DNA from 2 places in the Paenibacillus sp. FSL H3-0321 genome. Region 2 is predicted to be linked to the other one. Evidence: riboswitches for the same ligand, from Rfam matches in the RefSeq annotation. Region 2 holds a riboswitch; the other holds the start of a gene.
What was found. Region 2 has a riboswitch for S-adenosylmethionine ahead of MHI45_RS12645 (methionine ABC transporter ATP-binding protein). Riboswitches for the same ligand answer to the same signal wherever they lie in the genome.
Positions count from the first base shown of each region.

Region 1: another riboswitch for S-adenosylmethionine. It lies ahead of metA (homoserine O-acetyltransferase MetA); the one in region 2 lies ahead of MHI45_RS12645 (methionine ABC transporter ATP-binding protein).

Region 1 covers NZ_JBBODH010000001.1:6,454,975-6,462,038, forward strand. Annotated here, with positions in the region: gene MHI45_RS28635 (ROK family protein) at 1-52, shown strand, start outside; gene MHI45_RS28640 (HRDC domain-containing protein) at 262-1,278, shown strand; gene MHI45_RS28645 (immunity 53 family protein) at 1,496-1,792, shown strand; gene corA (magnesium/cobalt transporter CorA) at 1,890-2,825, opposite strand; SAM riboswitch class I at 3,251-3,384, shown strand; gene metA (homoserine O-acetyltransferase MetA) at 3,503-4,420, shown strand; gene MHI45_RS28660 (aminotransferase class I/II-fold pyridoxal phosphate-dependent enzyme) at 4,486-5,664, shown strand; gene mqnC (cyclic dehypoxanthinyl futalosine synthase) at 5,900-7,036, shown strand.
Region 2 covers NZ_JBBODH010000001.1:2,876,728-2,883,791, forward strand. Annotated here, with positions in the region: gene MHI45_RS12635 (MetQ/NlpA family ABC transporter substrate-binding protein) at 1-822, opposite strand, end outside; gene MHI45_RS12640 (methionine ABC transporter permease) at 875-1,504, opposite strand; gene MHI45_RS12645 (methionine ABC transporter ATP-binding protein) at 1,543-2,559, opposite strand; SAM riboswitch class I at 2,662-2,804, opposite strand; gene MHI45_RS12650 (Cthe_2314 family HEPN domain-containing protein) at 2,893-3,633, opposite strand; gene MHI45_RS12655 (UbiD family decarboxylase) at 3,769-5,553, opposite strand; gene MHI45_RS12660 (COX15/CtaA family protein) at 5,652-6,584, opposite strand; gene MHI45_RS12665 (thioredoxin family protein) at 6,693-7,037, opposite strand.

The DNA.
Region 1 (7,064 bases), 3.6 Mb from region 2:
CGGACTGTCCGGAGCGCTTGGATTAGCCAAAATGGCATTGGACAGAGCCTAACACAAAAAGAGATTGACTGTTCGGCAATCTATGGTATCCTAGGATTTAACAGTATAGCATTTAAGAGGGAGCACCTCTTTCACGTTCAGCGTGAGAGAGGTGCTTTTTGTGCGTTCAAGGGGTCTATATAGCAGTCGTGCTCTATAGATCGGAAGCTCCGGCGTTGACGCGATCATGCTTGCTGTAAGACGAGGAAGGTAGGGATCGGGATGCAGATCGTATTTATGAACCGGTTGTCGAGAATGTCAGGGGCGGACCAGGAGGCGTTTGCCCAGCTATGGATTGGCGAGGAAGAAGGCATTTGGAGTCTGGGCTGGCGCGATTTTTCCGGAGCCGAGGAGCTGAGCGACAACATTTGGTATGAGGGCGGCTCATGGAATGAGATGTTATGTGTATACAGGCATGAGCTGGCGGTAAAGATGGGGGACGGCTACCGTCCGTTAATCGACGGCGTATTCCATGAAGAAGAGGGTCTGAACAGCCGTAATCAGGAGCAGCTCAAGCTGCAGCATTACAGCGAACAGCACGCTAACGAAGCCATTTATGAGGAGCTCTGCGCCTGGCGCAGGGGCAGGGCATCCAGTGAGCGCAAAGCGCCTTATATTCTGGCCAGCAACCGTCTGCTGCGGATGCTCAGCGCATTTCTTCCCCGCACGCCGGAGGAACTGCTGCAAATCCCCGGGGTCGGCGAGGGAAAGGCTTCGCAATATGGGGGTGAATGGCTGAACATCACTTCGGGAGCTTCGCGTGATCACAGTTATCCGCTGAGCTGGGTCAACGAGGCTGTTGAAGAGGAAGCTTTCAGCTCATGGCTTTATAAGCAGAAAGAGCTTAAGTACAAGAAACAGCTGGAACGGTTGCGGCTGCGGCGCATAGTGCTCCAGGGGATTGAAAACGGCCTGGGAATGGACCAGCTCAAAACGACGAGCGGCGTTAGCCGCCGTGAAGTGCTCGAAGCGGTGGAAGAACTGGAGAAGGACGGATATTCCGTGGAGAAGCTGATTGAGCTGGAACTACAGGGAATTTCACCAAACGAGCAGGACAGTATATGGACCGCCTATGAACTGTTGGGGGATTCCTTCCTGAAGCCTGTGCTGTATAAAGCGTACGGAGAGGAATTTTCACCTGCCGAAGGGCTGGATATGTATTATGAACGGCTGCGGCTGATCCGGATCCGTTTCCGGCGCGGTACGGAGAACGGAGTGGAAATGGCTACGGGGTTTTAGAATAAGGCTTTCGATGCCGGGGCGAAATGAAGTTGCCTAAGCGAAAGAATTGTAGCTAAGCGGGATTTTTCCCTTGCAGGAGAGAGTTCCGCTTAGGTTTTTTTTCGATTTGTATTACAAAATATGCAAACAGGGTAATGAACATTAACCTTTAGGCAGATGATCAAAGGGGATTTGCGGATTGCCGCTGAACATATTCTGGATTGGAGCTGTATACATGAATGTTTTACAATGGCTTGAAGTGTGGTATTCACGGCAATGTGACGGAGATTGGGAACACAGCCAGGTTGTCAGCATCACGACACTTGATAATCCCGGGTGGTCTGTTGACATTTTTCTGGGGGGGACCGAACTGGAGGATAAAGGTTTTGAACTGCTGAATATTGACAGGTCGGATGTCGACTGGGTATACGGTAAGGTAAGCGATAATATTTTCCAGGGAAGAGGAGGAGTGAACAATTTAGAAGAGATCCTACAAATATTTCAGCAATGGGCAATGCTTAACGAAGATTAGGAAATGATGCTATTCAGCTTCTTCTAAACAAAAAGACGAAGGCTTCCATTCCCTTGCGGTACTGGTGCCTTCGCCTAGCGTATTCGTCCGTTGTTGTTCATAGCCAATCCTTTTTGCGGAAAACAAACAGCATCCCGCAGCCGAGCGTCACCATAACGGCAATAACGCCATAGTAGCCGTACTCTGAATGGGTCTCGGGAATATTGTCAAAGTTCATCCCGTAGATCCCGGTAATTACGGTCAGCGGCATGAATATCGTTGTAATGGCTGTAAATACTCTCATAATTTCGTTGGCACGGTTGGCAATACTCGATTGGTATGCCTCGCGCAAGTTGCCCATAAGATCGCGGTAGGTCTCGAAGGTTTCAGAGATTTTGACCGCATTTTCATAAATATCGCTAAAATACTTCTGCAGCTGGTCATCGATCAGGCGGAGGTCTTTTTTATTTAGGGTGTTGATAACCTCTTTCTGCGGCCCAAGCATCTTCTTCAGCCAGAGAATTTCGCTGCGCAGACCGATAATCTCGCTAAGATGCGATTTCTTGGTATGCATAAGAATATCCTCTTCCAGCTTCTCAATCCGCACTTCAATCCGGTCGCCGACGGAGAAATAGTTATCCACGACAGTGTCGATCAGATGGTACAGGAAGCGGTCCGGCTCGCTGACCTCCTGCTCCCACAGGATGGGTTTCAGCACACGCAGCTCATGGATCTTTTGTTTGGTGACGGTAATAATGTAATGTCTGCCGAGAAACACGTTCAGTGCACGGAGGAAAATCTCCTCGTCATCAAAACGGATACTGTTGACAACTATAAAATAATGGCTTTCATAAATTTCAATCTTCGGGCGCTGCTCCTCTTCGCTGAGGCAATCCTCAACGGCCAGGTCATGCAGATTGTATAGGGGCTGAAGCAGCTCCAAATCCTCAACGTCCGCATCAATCCAGTAGAAGCCCTCTGTAGGGGCTGTCAGTGTTTCTTCAATATCCTCAATAGTTGTAAAAACCCCTGCGTTCACCAGCCGGATTTTCATCTGATTCACTCCTTCTGTCCCCAGTCTTCTCCAGGGATATGCTAATTAAAGCACAGAGAAAAAGATCAGCTTGGCCGGTGGTACAATCAATGAATCAGGCCAAATGACGTTTCGAGAGCATGAAGAAGAACTGCTCCCGCCGCCGGCAAGCTGATGTTAATCCTGTGTGGTAGCTCACTTTGCACGCTTAATTGCGCACCCGGGTCGCCTTCCATTCTTCTCTCACCTCTTCTTTTCGTCATTTATGGTATGAAACACTTGTCTAGTATAACGCCGGGGTATGCCTCTTTCAAGCAAAATTCTTTTCACTTTCAGGGGCTCTTTAGCATTGTATGGACTTGACGAAAAGGAGGTTCATGATTTAAAGTGAATTTTAAGAAAAACAACGTTTGACATTTTAGATTTTTCTAACTGAATACAGCTAAATCTTATCAAGAGCAGGTGGAGGGACTAGCCCGATGAAACCCGGCAACCGGCGTGTGAACGCACGGTGCTAATTCTTGCGGAAGCTATGCAGGGGATATTTGAATCCCGGCAGAAGTTCTCTGGCAGATGAGAGAGGCGCATATGACTGCAAATCTATGACCTTTCTCGCCCGAGAAAGGTCTTTTTTGGTTGTATTTTAAACACAAGCCGTATTAGCGGCACTCAAATTCAGTTAAGGAGTGGACACAACAATGCCAATTAAAATTCCCGACAGCTTGCCGGCCAAAGAGGTATTATCCGGGGAGAATATCTTTGTAATGGATGAAAGCCAGGCCTTCCACCAGGACATCCGCCCCTTGCGAATCGCTATTCTGAATTTAATGCCGACTAAGGAAACAACGGAAACGCAGCTGCTGCGCCTAATCGGAAACTCGCCGCTTCAGGTTGATGTGATTCTGCTGCATCCCAGCTCCCATACCTCTAAGAACACTTCGGCAGAGCACTTGAAGAGCTTTTATAAAACCTTTGACGAAATCAGCCACCGCCGTCTGGATGGATTAATTGTTACCGGCGCCCCGGTAGAACAGATGGAGTTCGAGGATGTGAACTACTGGGAAGAGCTGAAAGAAATCTTCGAATGGAGCAAACATAACGTTACTTCGACCATGCATATCTGTTGGGCTGCCCAGGCAGGACTGTATCACCACTTTGGAGTGCGCAAGGTTAGCTTGGACGAGAAATGCTTCGGAGTTTTCCCGCACACCCTGAGCCATAATAACGTCAAGCTGCTGCGCGGATTTGACGAAGTGTTCCATGTTCCACATTCCCGCCATACCGACATTTCCCGTGAGGATATCCTCGCTAATCCGGATCTGCAGATTCTGGCCGAATCGGAGGAAGCCGGAATTTATCTGGTAGCGACACATGACGGCAGACAGATTTTTGTTACTGGTCATTCTGAATATGATCCTTTTTCCCTCAAATGGGAGTATGACCGGGATGCAGCCAAGGGGATGGATGTCGCACTGCCGAAGCATTACTATCCAAAGGATGATCCGCAGCGCACACCGCCGGCCGTCTGGAGAGCCCATGCCAACTTATTGTTTGCCAATTGGCTCAATTACTATGTATACCAGGAGACCCCTTACGATATTGGTCCGATTATTTAAAAGAGAAGACGTTAACTGCTTCACACTATATAGAATAATTTACACCACATTTAGGAGGCTTACAGATGGACGAGAAACTTAGGATTGAAAGCAGACTGGCGCAAATTGGTTCACAGGAAGATCCCGCTACAGGGGCAGTAAATTATCCGATTTATAATGCAACGGCATTCCGCCACCCTAGACTCGGACAAAGCACAGGTTTTGACTACAGCCGCACCAAAAGCCCAACCCGCTCTGTGCTGGAAGAGGCGGCTGCGGAGCTGGAATCCGGGGACGCCGGTTTTGCCTGCAGCTCCGGGATGGCTGCGCTGACCACAGTGTTTGCGCTGTTCGGGCATGGTGACCATCTGGTGGTCTCGCTGGATCTGTACGGGGGAACATACCGGCTGCTTGAGCGGATTCTGTCCAAGTACGGGATCAGCGCCTCCTATGTGGATACAAACGATCTTGATGCGCTGGAAGCGGCACGCCTTCCGAATACGAAGGCTGTATTTATTGAAACCCCGACCAATCCGCTGATGATGATTACGGATGTATCAGCCGTGTGTACGTGGGCCCGCCGCCATGGGCTGCTCACAATCGTAGACAATACACTGCTTACACCGTTCTTCCAGCGTCCGCTGGAGCTCGGCGCGGATATTATTGTCCACAGTGCCACCAAATATCTGGGTGGCCATAACGATGTCCTTGCGGGTCTTATCGTTACCAAGGGCACCGAGCTGTCGGCAGAAATGGCCATTCTTCATAACTCTCTGGGCGCCGTGCTTGCACCAAATGACAGCTACCAGCTGATGAAAGGCATGAAGACGCTGGCCCTGCGTATGGAGCGGCATGAGAGCAATGCGCTGGAATTGGCTCATTATCTGCTGGAGCACCCGGCTATTGCAGAGGTATTCCATCCGGGGTTGCCTGATCACCCGGGCTACGAGATTCAGAACCGCCAGTCCTCCGGCAACACCGGGATCTTCTCCTTCAAGGTAAAAGACGCCAGATATGTGGAGCCGCTGCTCCGCCATATCCGCCTGATCGCCTTCGCCGAAAGCCTGGGTGGTGTCGAGTCGCTGATGACCTATCCGGCGGTGCAGACCCATGCCGACATTCCGGTCGAAATTCGCGATGCCGTAGGCGTGGATGACCGTCTGCTGCGCTTCTCCGTCGGAATAGAGCATGTGAATGATTTGAAGAGCGATCTTAGCCAGGCACTGGAAGCAGCGCGGATCGAGCTTGAGGAAGCTGCGGATTAAGGGAAAGCAGGCGAGTGATAAAGGGTACCGGCAGCAGCGCCGCTTGATGGTGCTGCTGCTTTTTGATTTATTAGGAATGTAAAAACATGCCTGCCTCGGCTGAGGAATCGCGTGTACGCAAAAAGTTTCTCAAGCCGCCCGGATTGTGATACGATGAAGAAACGAGCTTATTCAAATGTTATACAAATTTAATTCATCCATCATACTAAATGGGCTTAAGAGGAGGCTGCGAACGATGAGTGCGATAGATCTTATTCTGGATAAGACGCTTAAGGGCGAACGTCTTCAATTGGAGGACACTATCCGGTTGTTCGAGAGCAACGAAATTGAGAAAATGGGCGCTGCCGCAGATATTATTATGAAACGCTGGCACCCGGACCCGCTGGCCACATTCGTGATCGGCCGCAATATTAACTACACCAATGTGTGCGATGTGTACTGCCGTTTCTGCGCATTTTACCGCAGACCCGGATCCGAGGAGGGTTATGTGCTTCCGGATGAGACCATCTATCAAAAAATTGCCGAAACCATAGCTGTAAACGGCACAGAAATCCTCATGCAGGGCGGCACGAATCCAAATCTGCCGTTCAGCTACTATACGGATCTGCTGCGTGGCATTAAGCAGCGTTTCCCGGAAATTACGATGCATTCCTTCTCCCCGGCGGAGATTATGAAGATGAAGGAAGTGTCCGGCCTTTCTCTGGAAGAGGTAGTACGGGAGATTCATGCCGCAGGACTAGATTCGCTGCCAGGCGGTGGAGCGGAAATTCTTGACGACCGTACCCGCCGCAAGATCAGCCGGCTGAAAGGCTCCTGGCGTGAATGGATGGACGTCATGCAGACCGCACATAAAATCGGCATGAACACGACCGCAACGATGGTTATTGGCCTGGGAGAGAGTATGGAAGAGCGGGCGCTTCATTTGCTTCGCGTACGTGAAGCTCAAGATGAGTGTATCGCCAATAAATATGACTCCGAAGGGTTCCTGGCCTTCATCTCCTGGACATTCCAGCCGGACAACACCAACCTGAAGCTTGACAGACAGACGCCGGAGGAATACCTGAAGACGGTAGCCATCAGCCGGCTTGTGCTGGATAATATCAAGAACTTCCAATCCTCCTGGGTAACGATGGGTCCTGAGGTTGGCAAGTTGTCCCTTCAATACGGATGCAATGATTTCGGAAGTACAATGATTGAAGAGAACGTGGTTTCCTCGGCGGGTGCGACCTACAAGGTCAACATCGAGTCGATCACCCAGCTCATCCGTGAGGCGGGCAAGATACCGGCGCAGCGCAACACACGCTACGATATTCTGCGGACATTCGAGGATGCCAATGCGAAGATCGACAATGATTTTGTGATGCAGAACTAGGAAGCTCCGCTGATATTCTAAGTTTAAT
Region 2 (7,064 bases):
CGCAGAGTTCAGAGCTGCAGCCAGCTTCTGGATAGCATCGGAATCCTTGTTATCAGGACGGGATACCAGCAGGTTGGCGTAAGGGGAATCTGCTCCTTCAATGAACAATGCATCTTTGGTTGGAACAAGGCCGGCTTCAAGTGCAAAGTTGGTGTTGATCAGAGCAATATCCACTTCATCAAGCTGGCGTGGCAGCATTGCTGCATCCAATTCAATGATCTCAAGGTTCTTTTTGTTTTCGGTAATATCCGCTTTGGTGGAAGTGATATTAGTATCATCTTTCAAGGTGATCAGGCCGTTTTTGGCCAACAGGATCAGTGCGCGTCCACCGTTGGTGGCATCGTTCGGAATGGCTACTTTCGCGCCGTCAGCCAGTTCGTCAATTGATTTGATTTTTTTGGAATAAGCGCCGAAAGGTTCAACGTGAACAGCAGTTACCGATACCAGATCCGAGCCGTTCTTTTTGTTCTGGTCATCAAGGTAAGGCTTGTGCTGGAAGAAGTTCGCATCCAGTGCCTTTTCGGCAAGCTGTGTGTTCGGCAGGATATAGTCTGTAAATTCTTTGATCTCCAGCTTGATGCCTTGTGCTTCAAGCAGCGGAGCGATAGCCTTGAGAATTTCAGCATGCGGCACAGGAGATGCGCCGACCACGAGGGTTACAGGTTCTGCAGCCGGTTCGGTCGTTGGCTCTGCAGAAGCATCTGTTGTTGGTGCATTCGTTGCGGCGGAATTGGCCACGTTATTGGTATTGTTATTGTTGCCGCAAGCAGCCAGCACCAATACCAAGGTCAAGCTGAAAAATGTGAGCAGTACTTTCTTCATCTGTAAATCCCCCTTTAATAAATGTATGAATAAGGCTATATATGGACGTACCTTATTTCCGGGTAAAAAATCTAACCAGCCGGTCTCCGGCCATTTGCAGCAGCTGAACTAGTATAACCATCAGCACTACGGAGATAATCATAACTTCTTTCTCATACCGGTAATAACCGTAGCGGATTGCCAGGTCACCAAGACCGCCGCCGCCGATCATCCCCGACATCGCGGTGTAGGAAACGAGCGTAACGAGAGTGATGGTCACTCCAGCAAGCAAGCCTGGACGAGCCTCGGGCAAAAGTACACGCATAACGATCTGCCCTGTAGAAGCTCCCATTCCTTGTGCTGCTTCAATCACGCCCCGGTCAACCTCACGCAGTGCCGTCTCCACCAGTCTGGCAAAAAACGGAGCCGCACCGATGACCAGCGCCGGAATCGTACCGAGCACACCTATCGAAGTCCCCATAATCGACTTGCTGAAAGGAATCAATGCTACCATTAGAATGAGAAATGGAACGGAACGCAGGATGTTTACAAGTAGTGATAATACCGAGTAAATAACCCTGATAACAATGTTATTTGATCTTCCCCATAAATATAACACAATTCCGAGTGGTAAACCAAGAATAATTGTGAATATTCCGGAAAATGCCAACATTTTTAGTGTAGCCACTGTAGCATCAAGCATTTCTTCCCAATTAATCGTATTAAAATTCAAGCCGCCCACTATGAAATCACCTCCACATCAAGCCCCTGCGCCGTTAACTCGGCGATTGTGGCTTCAACCGCTTCAGGAGACCCTTCAAAACGGACAATCAGCTGGCCATAAGGCACATCTTTAATTGTGGAGATTGTCCCCTGTAAAATCGCAAAGTTGACCCCGGTGCCGCGGGCCACATGGGACAAGGTAGACTCGTACGTTTTTTGTCCCAAAAAGGTAATCTTGACGGCCTTGCCGAAATCACCGTTCACTGCATCAATGGCCGCCCGAAGAGGCCCGTCCTGCTGAGTTTCACTACGGATAAACTCCTTGGTTACTTCATGCTTGGGCTTCAGGAATACCTCTGCGACATCCCCCTGCTCGATAATACCGCCGCCATGAATGACTGCGACCCGGTCACAGATGCTCTGTATGACATGCATTTCATGCGTAATCAGCACAATCGTCAGATTAAATCGCTTGTTGATATCGAGCAGCAGACGCAGGATGGAATCCGTTGTCTGCGGATCCAGCGCCGAGGTCGCTTCGTCGCATAGCAGCACATCGGGATCACTAGCCAAGGCACGGGCCACGCCCACCCGCTGCTTCTGTCCACCGGACAGCTGGGCAGGATATTTGTTCAGATGTTGTTCGAGACCAACCAGTGTTATCAGTTCCTTCACTTTATGGTCAATTTCTTTTCCCGGAGTGCCCATCAGCCGCAGCGGAAAAGCGATATTATCGTATACTGTAGCCGAAGTGAGCAAATTGAAATGCTGAAAAATCATTCCGATTTTACGCCGCTGCACCTGCAATTGCCTCTGATTCAGCGCCGTCAGATCCACACCGTTCACCCATACCTCACCCTCTGTCGGACGCTCCAGCAGGTTAATGCAACGGATTAGGGTGCTTTTTCCCGCTCCAGAATGGCCGATTACTCCAAAAACCTCACCTTTTTTGATGGACAGGTTCAGATCCCAGAGCGCTGTAGCGGCCTTGCTGCCTTTTCCGTAGACCTTGGTTAAACCTTTTAGCTCTATCAATTGCTGTCCCCCTCTCTTTAATTTCTATTTCTATAACATCAAAAAGACCTCTTACGATCGATTGCAGATCGCAAGAGGCCCTGTGCGTTTATTAACAATGCCTTCTCATCTGCCAAAGACCGCAAACCGCGCGGTATTGTAGGAATTAGCACCATGACATTCATCTAAAACGCGGGTTGACGCGTATTACACAAATCGGTTGCCGGGCTTCATCGGGCCTATCCCTCCGCCGCTCTCGATAAGATTATGATATGAAATTAGTTGCCGTTCTCTGTGAGAAACGAATGCATGCCTAAGTATAGTAATTTTCAGGTTTTTTGTCAAAGGGAAAGTTTACTTGGAGCCGTCCCCTGCTTTCAAGGCTGCCGCGTTTTTACGCCACTGCTCATTGCTGTAACGGAACGAAGCGCTTAAAGATTTGCACACCATCTCGAGGCACTGCTTCAAATCCTCCAGATGACTGTCCAAATCTTCAAGCTGAATTTTATCATGCAGACCTTGATGTCTTTGCCAGAGATCATCCTGCATTTCCGCATTCATATAATGAATTTCGGCGTTGCGGCGTTTGCGCAGATTCTGCAGCGGCTCCCGGTAAGAGTTCTTGATATTCTCCAGTTCTTCCGCCAGCGGTGCATGCGCTTTGAGCAATTGAAATTGCCGCAGCACGGTGAAATATGAGAAATGGGCTTTGACCTTGGTCGTGTTGAGATTATACAGACTGTTCAATACAGTTCCAAGCTTGTCCAGCAGTGAGAAGACACGAATAAAGCCGTTTTTATAAAAATAAACATAACGGGCATAATCGCCCTGCTCGATCACCGTCATATCATCCATATAACCGGCAACAACCAATTTCCGGTAAAAGGCTGCCGCGAACCAGCTTTGCTCCAACTCGTCCAGGGAGGAAATCAGCCCGCGCGTCCATATCTCCAGCTTGCGGTATTCATGGTCGTGGTCCTCATGCGCGTTCATTTCCTTGCGCAGCATCGCTGCAAGCTTCGCCATGTTATCCATGGCTTCAGCCAGTACACCGCCGTTCTCGCGCGGCGGTTCTCCCAGTAATATCCGCAGCATGTTTTGTCCTCCTTAAAGTTTTGTAAGCATTACATCCTGAATCTACTTCGTACAAAACTCGCTTCGGAAGCATTCGCTTAGTTTTGTGAGCAATTCTTCCTGATTCTTCTTCGTACAAAACTAATTTCGGAAGCATTAACTTAGTTTTGTGAGCATCGGGAAATAGTTCTTCCAGTTTTGGTCGACCACCTTCACAATATCCCCGCACGGTTCCAGCTCATCCGGATAATCAGGCTTCATGCGGGCGTCGATAACAATTGGCAGCTTATAGCCAATGTGATGGCGGTTAACCTCGGATTCTGCGTAAATATCGCTCGCCGGATTAAACCGGGTGAACACAGTCCACAGAAAGGAGGTTTGCGTCTGAGCGGTTTCAGCGGCGTGATCCACCAGGATGACAAGCGGCCATTCCGTTTCGTTCTGGCGCAGTTCGGCGATCAGTCTCAGCGGAAGCTCAGGGTCGTCTATATAGGATGCACCCGATACCGTTAAACATCCTCCGCAATAAGGAACAACGCCGGTAATTCCGGGAAGCACTCCCTCATTATAGGTACGGGGAAGCACCCGAACCGGGGATCCGATGCCCATCATTACGCCTTTACTGCCGCGGTTCAGCTTGTGTCCGGTATAATCCGAGGTATCTTGAGCCGTATTATTCAGCACAACCAGATCAGTTTGCGGATCGAAACGCTCCAGTACCGTCTCCAGCAGCTTGGGGAAATCGCAAAGATCCACCGGTTCATTCGTCAGCAGCAGAAATTTGGTCAAAGACAGCTGGCCTTCTCCCAGAATGCGGAAAGCCGATGCCAGCGCTTCGCGCGAATAGCTTTCGCGCACAACGGCGGATGCCAGCGAATGTGAGCCGGCTTCGGTATAAGACCACAGTGCCTTGACTGACGGCATCAGCAGCGGATAGGCCGGGGACAGGAGGCGCTGAAGAAAATCCTTCAAATAATAATCCTCCTGGCGGGGTTTGCCGGCAATCGTTGCCGGATAAATCGCATCCTTGCGGTGCCACATCCGCTGAACATGCAGGACAGGGAAATCATGCTGCCGGGAATAATATCCATAGGGATCTCCGAAAGGTCCCTCCGGGCGACGTTCCAGCGGCGTTACAAGACCGCGGATGGCGAATTCGGATTCAGCGGGAATCCGGTGTCCGCCCATGGGATCCTTAACCATGGGCAGCCGACGGCCCAGCATTAGCGAAGCCAGCAGCAGTTCAGGCAGCCGCTCCGGCAGGGGAGCAATGGCTGCGGCAATCAGCGCCGGCGGGCCGCCGAGAAATACGGAGACTGGCAGAGCCTCGCCGAGCAGTTCAGCCTCACGGTGATGAAAACCGCCGCCTTTATGGATTTGCCAATGGACACCTGTTGTATTGTCATCATAAATTTGCACACGGTACATTCCAAGGTTACGGTTCAACGGATTGGTAATACTCTCGGTATATACTAACGGGAGGGTGATCAGCGGCCCGCCATCCTCGTGCCAGCTTGTGATTCTGGGCAATTCCTGCAGCGGGTCGGTACTGCGGCATATGCCCAGCACAGGCGCTTCACCCTGGGGCACATCTTTGACGCCTACCTTGAGCAGATCATACAGCAGGCCTTTTTCTTTCCATATCGCCGAGGGGGTGGGCGGCAGCAAAGTTTCCACCGCCCCCGTCAGCGACTTCATCAGTTGCTCGGGCCGGGTCCCAAATGCCTGGTTTACCCTGCGGACCGTCCCGAATAAATTTGTCGCGACCGGAAAAGGGGTTCCTTTTACATGGGTAAAGAGCAATGCCGGCCCTTCTTCCCGTACCACACGCCGATGAATCTCCGCCAGTTCAAGATAAGGGTCCACCGGAGTATCAATCACAGCGAGATCCTTATCCTTTCTCAACTGCTCGATCCATTGACGCAAATTATCGTATCCCACTATATTGTTCCTCCTCAAACCTGGCTGAGTGCCCAAAGTCTGATTGGCAGTCTTACTGAGAACTAACGATACAGGACAGACGAACATTTCCCCTGCATTTAGTTTGATTTATTCTTTCTGCTCAGCTGCCATACACGCACACTCATGTAGCACAAGACTCCGAACAGTCCAGCAATCAGCAAAATATGGGCCAGCGCAGCAAATATGTACAATTGTTCGTTATACAGCGTATGCACCACAGCCGCACCGCTGAGTACCTGCAGCAGGCAGAGCACAACCGCGGCAACGCCCAGAGCCCTCAGCTCAGGCCATGCTCTGTGTTTCCAATAGGCTAAATGTCCAAGCAGTGCGATCAGAACAAACAGCAGTGCCGCCGCAACCCGGTGTACAAACACTATGCCTACACCACCAGACAGCTCGGGAATCCATTCCCCATTGCAGAGCGGCCAGCCGGAGCAGCCTCCCTGTGAATCCGTGTGGCTAACATAAGCTCCGATATAAACGACAATATATGAATATAACGCCGTAAACCACGTTAAGTTGCGGAACCCCCGGCTTATCCCTTGCCCGTAAGCCTCCTCTAAGGCTCTAGATTCATGCCGCCGCTTCGTACCCAGCGCGAGCATGAGTGAGCTGGCGAAAGCTATTAAAGAGAAGCCCATATGCAGCGCCATCACCGCAGCTGACTGTGCTTGCATGACCGCAAGCGCTCCCATTCCACCCTGTACCACTACAAAAAAAAGTGTCAGCCCAGCATAAACAAGCAGTTCCTTCTGTCTGCGGGCATAACGCCAAAAAGCAAACATCGATATTAACGACACCAAACCCGCCAACCCACTGAACAAGCGGTGGGTGTACTCGATCATTGATCCCACGGTATAGGCTGGAATCAGCTTTCCGTGGCAGAGCGGCCAATCATGTCCGCACTCCAGTCCCGATCCCGTCTTCGTGACCACAGCGCCTCCAAGCAAGGCGAAAAACATTGTGAGGCAAGTGATGTAGCTAAGCGTTTTCAATTGATTTGTCGTCAATAGGATCACCCGCAATTTTCATAGGAATGAACTGGATAATATAAGGGAAGAAAGATTAAAAAAACACCGCTTCTGCTCTATCAAGGCGAAAGCGGTGTGCAAACTTCATTACTTGTGAATACTCAGATATACCTCAAGCGCCGTATTCAGAAAATTCTCAATTTCCTCACGGGATTTGCGCAGCTTATTAACGAATCTTACAAGCTCACGCCCGTCGGTGTAAGCGACAAAGCTGGGAATTCCAAGAATGTTCTGTTCCTGGCTGACATCGCCTACCGCATCGACATCTACTTCGACAAGCGTAAGACGTCCATCGTATTTCTGCTCTACTTCAGGCATAAAAGGATCAATAAACTTGCAATCGGAGCACCAATCCGCCTTGAATACAGCTACGCTCAAGCGCGGTGATTGAATCGCTACCTGAAATTCCGCAGGGGAAGAAATTTTATCCATGGATTATCCAATCCTTTCTTCATCATT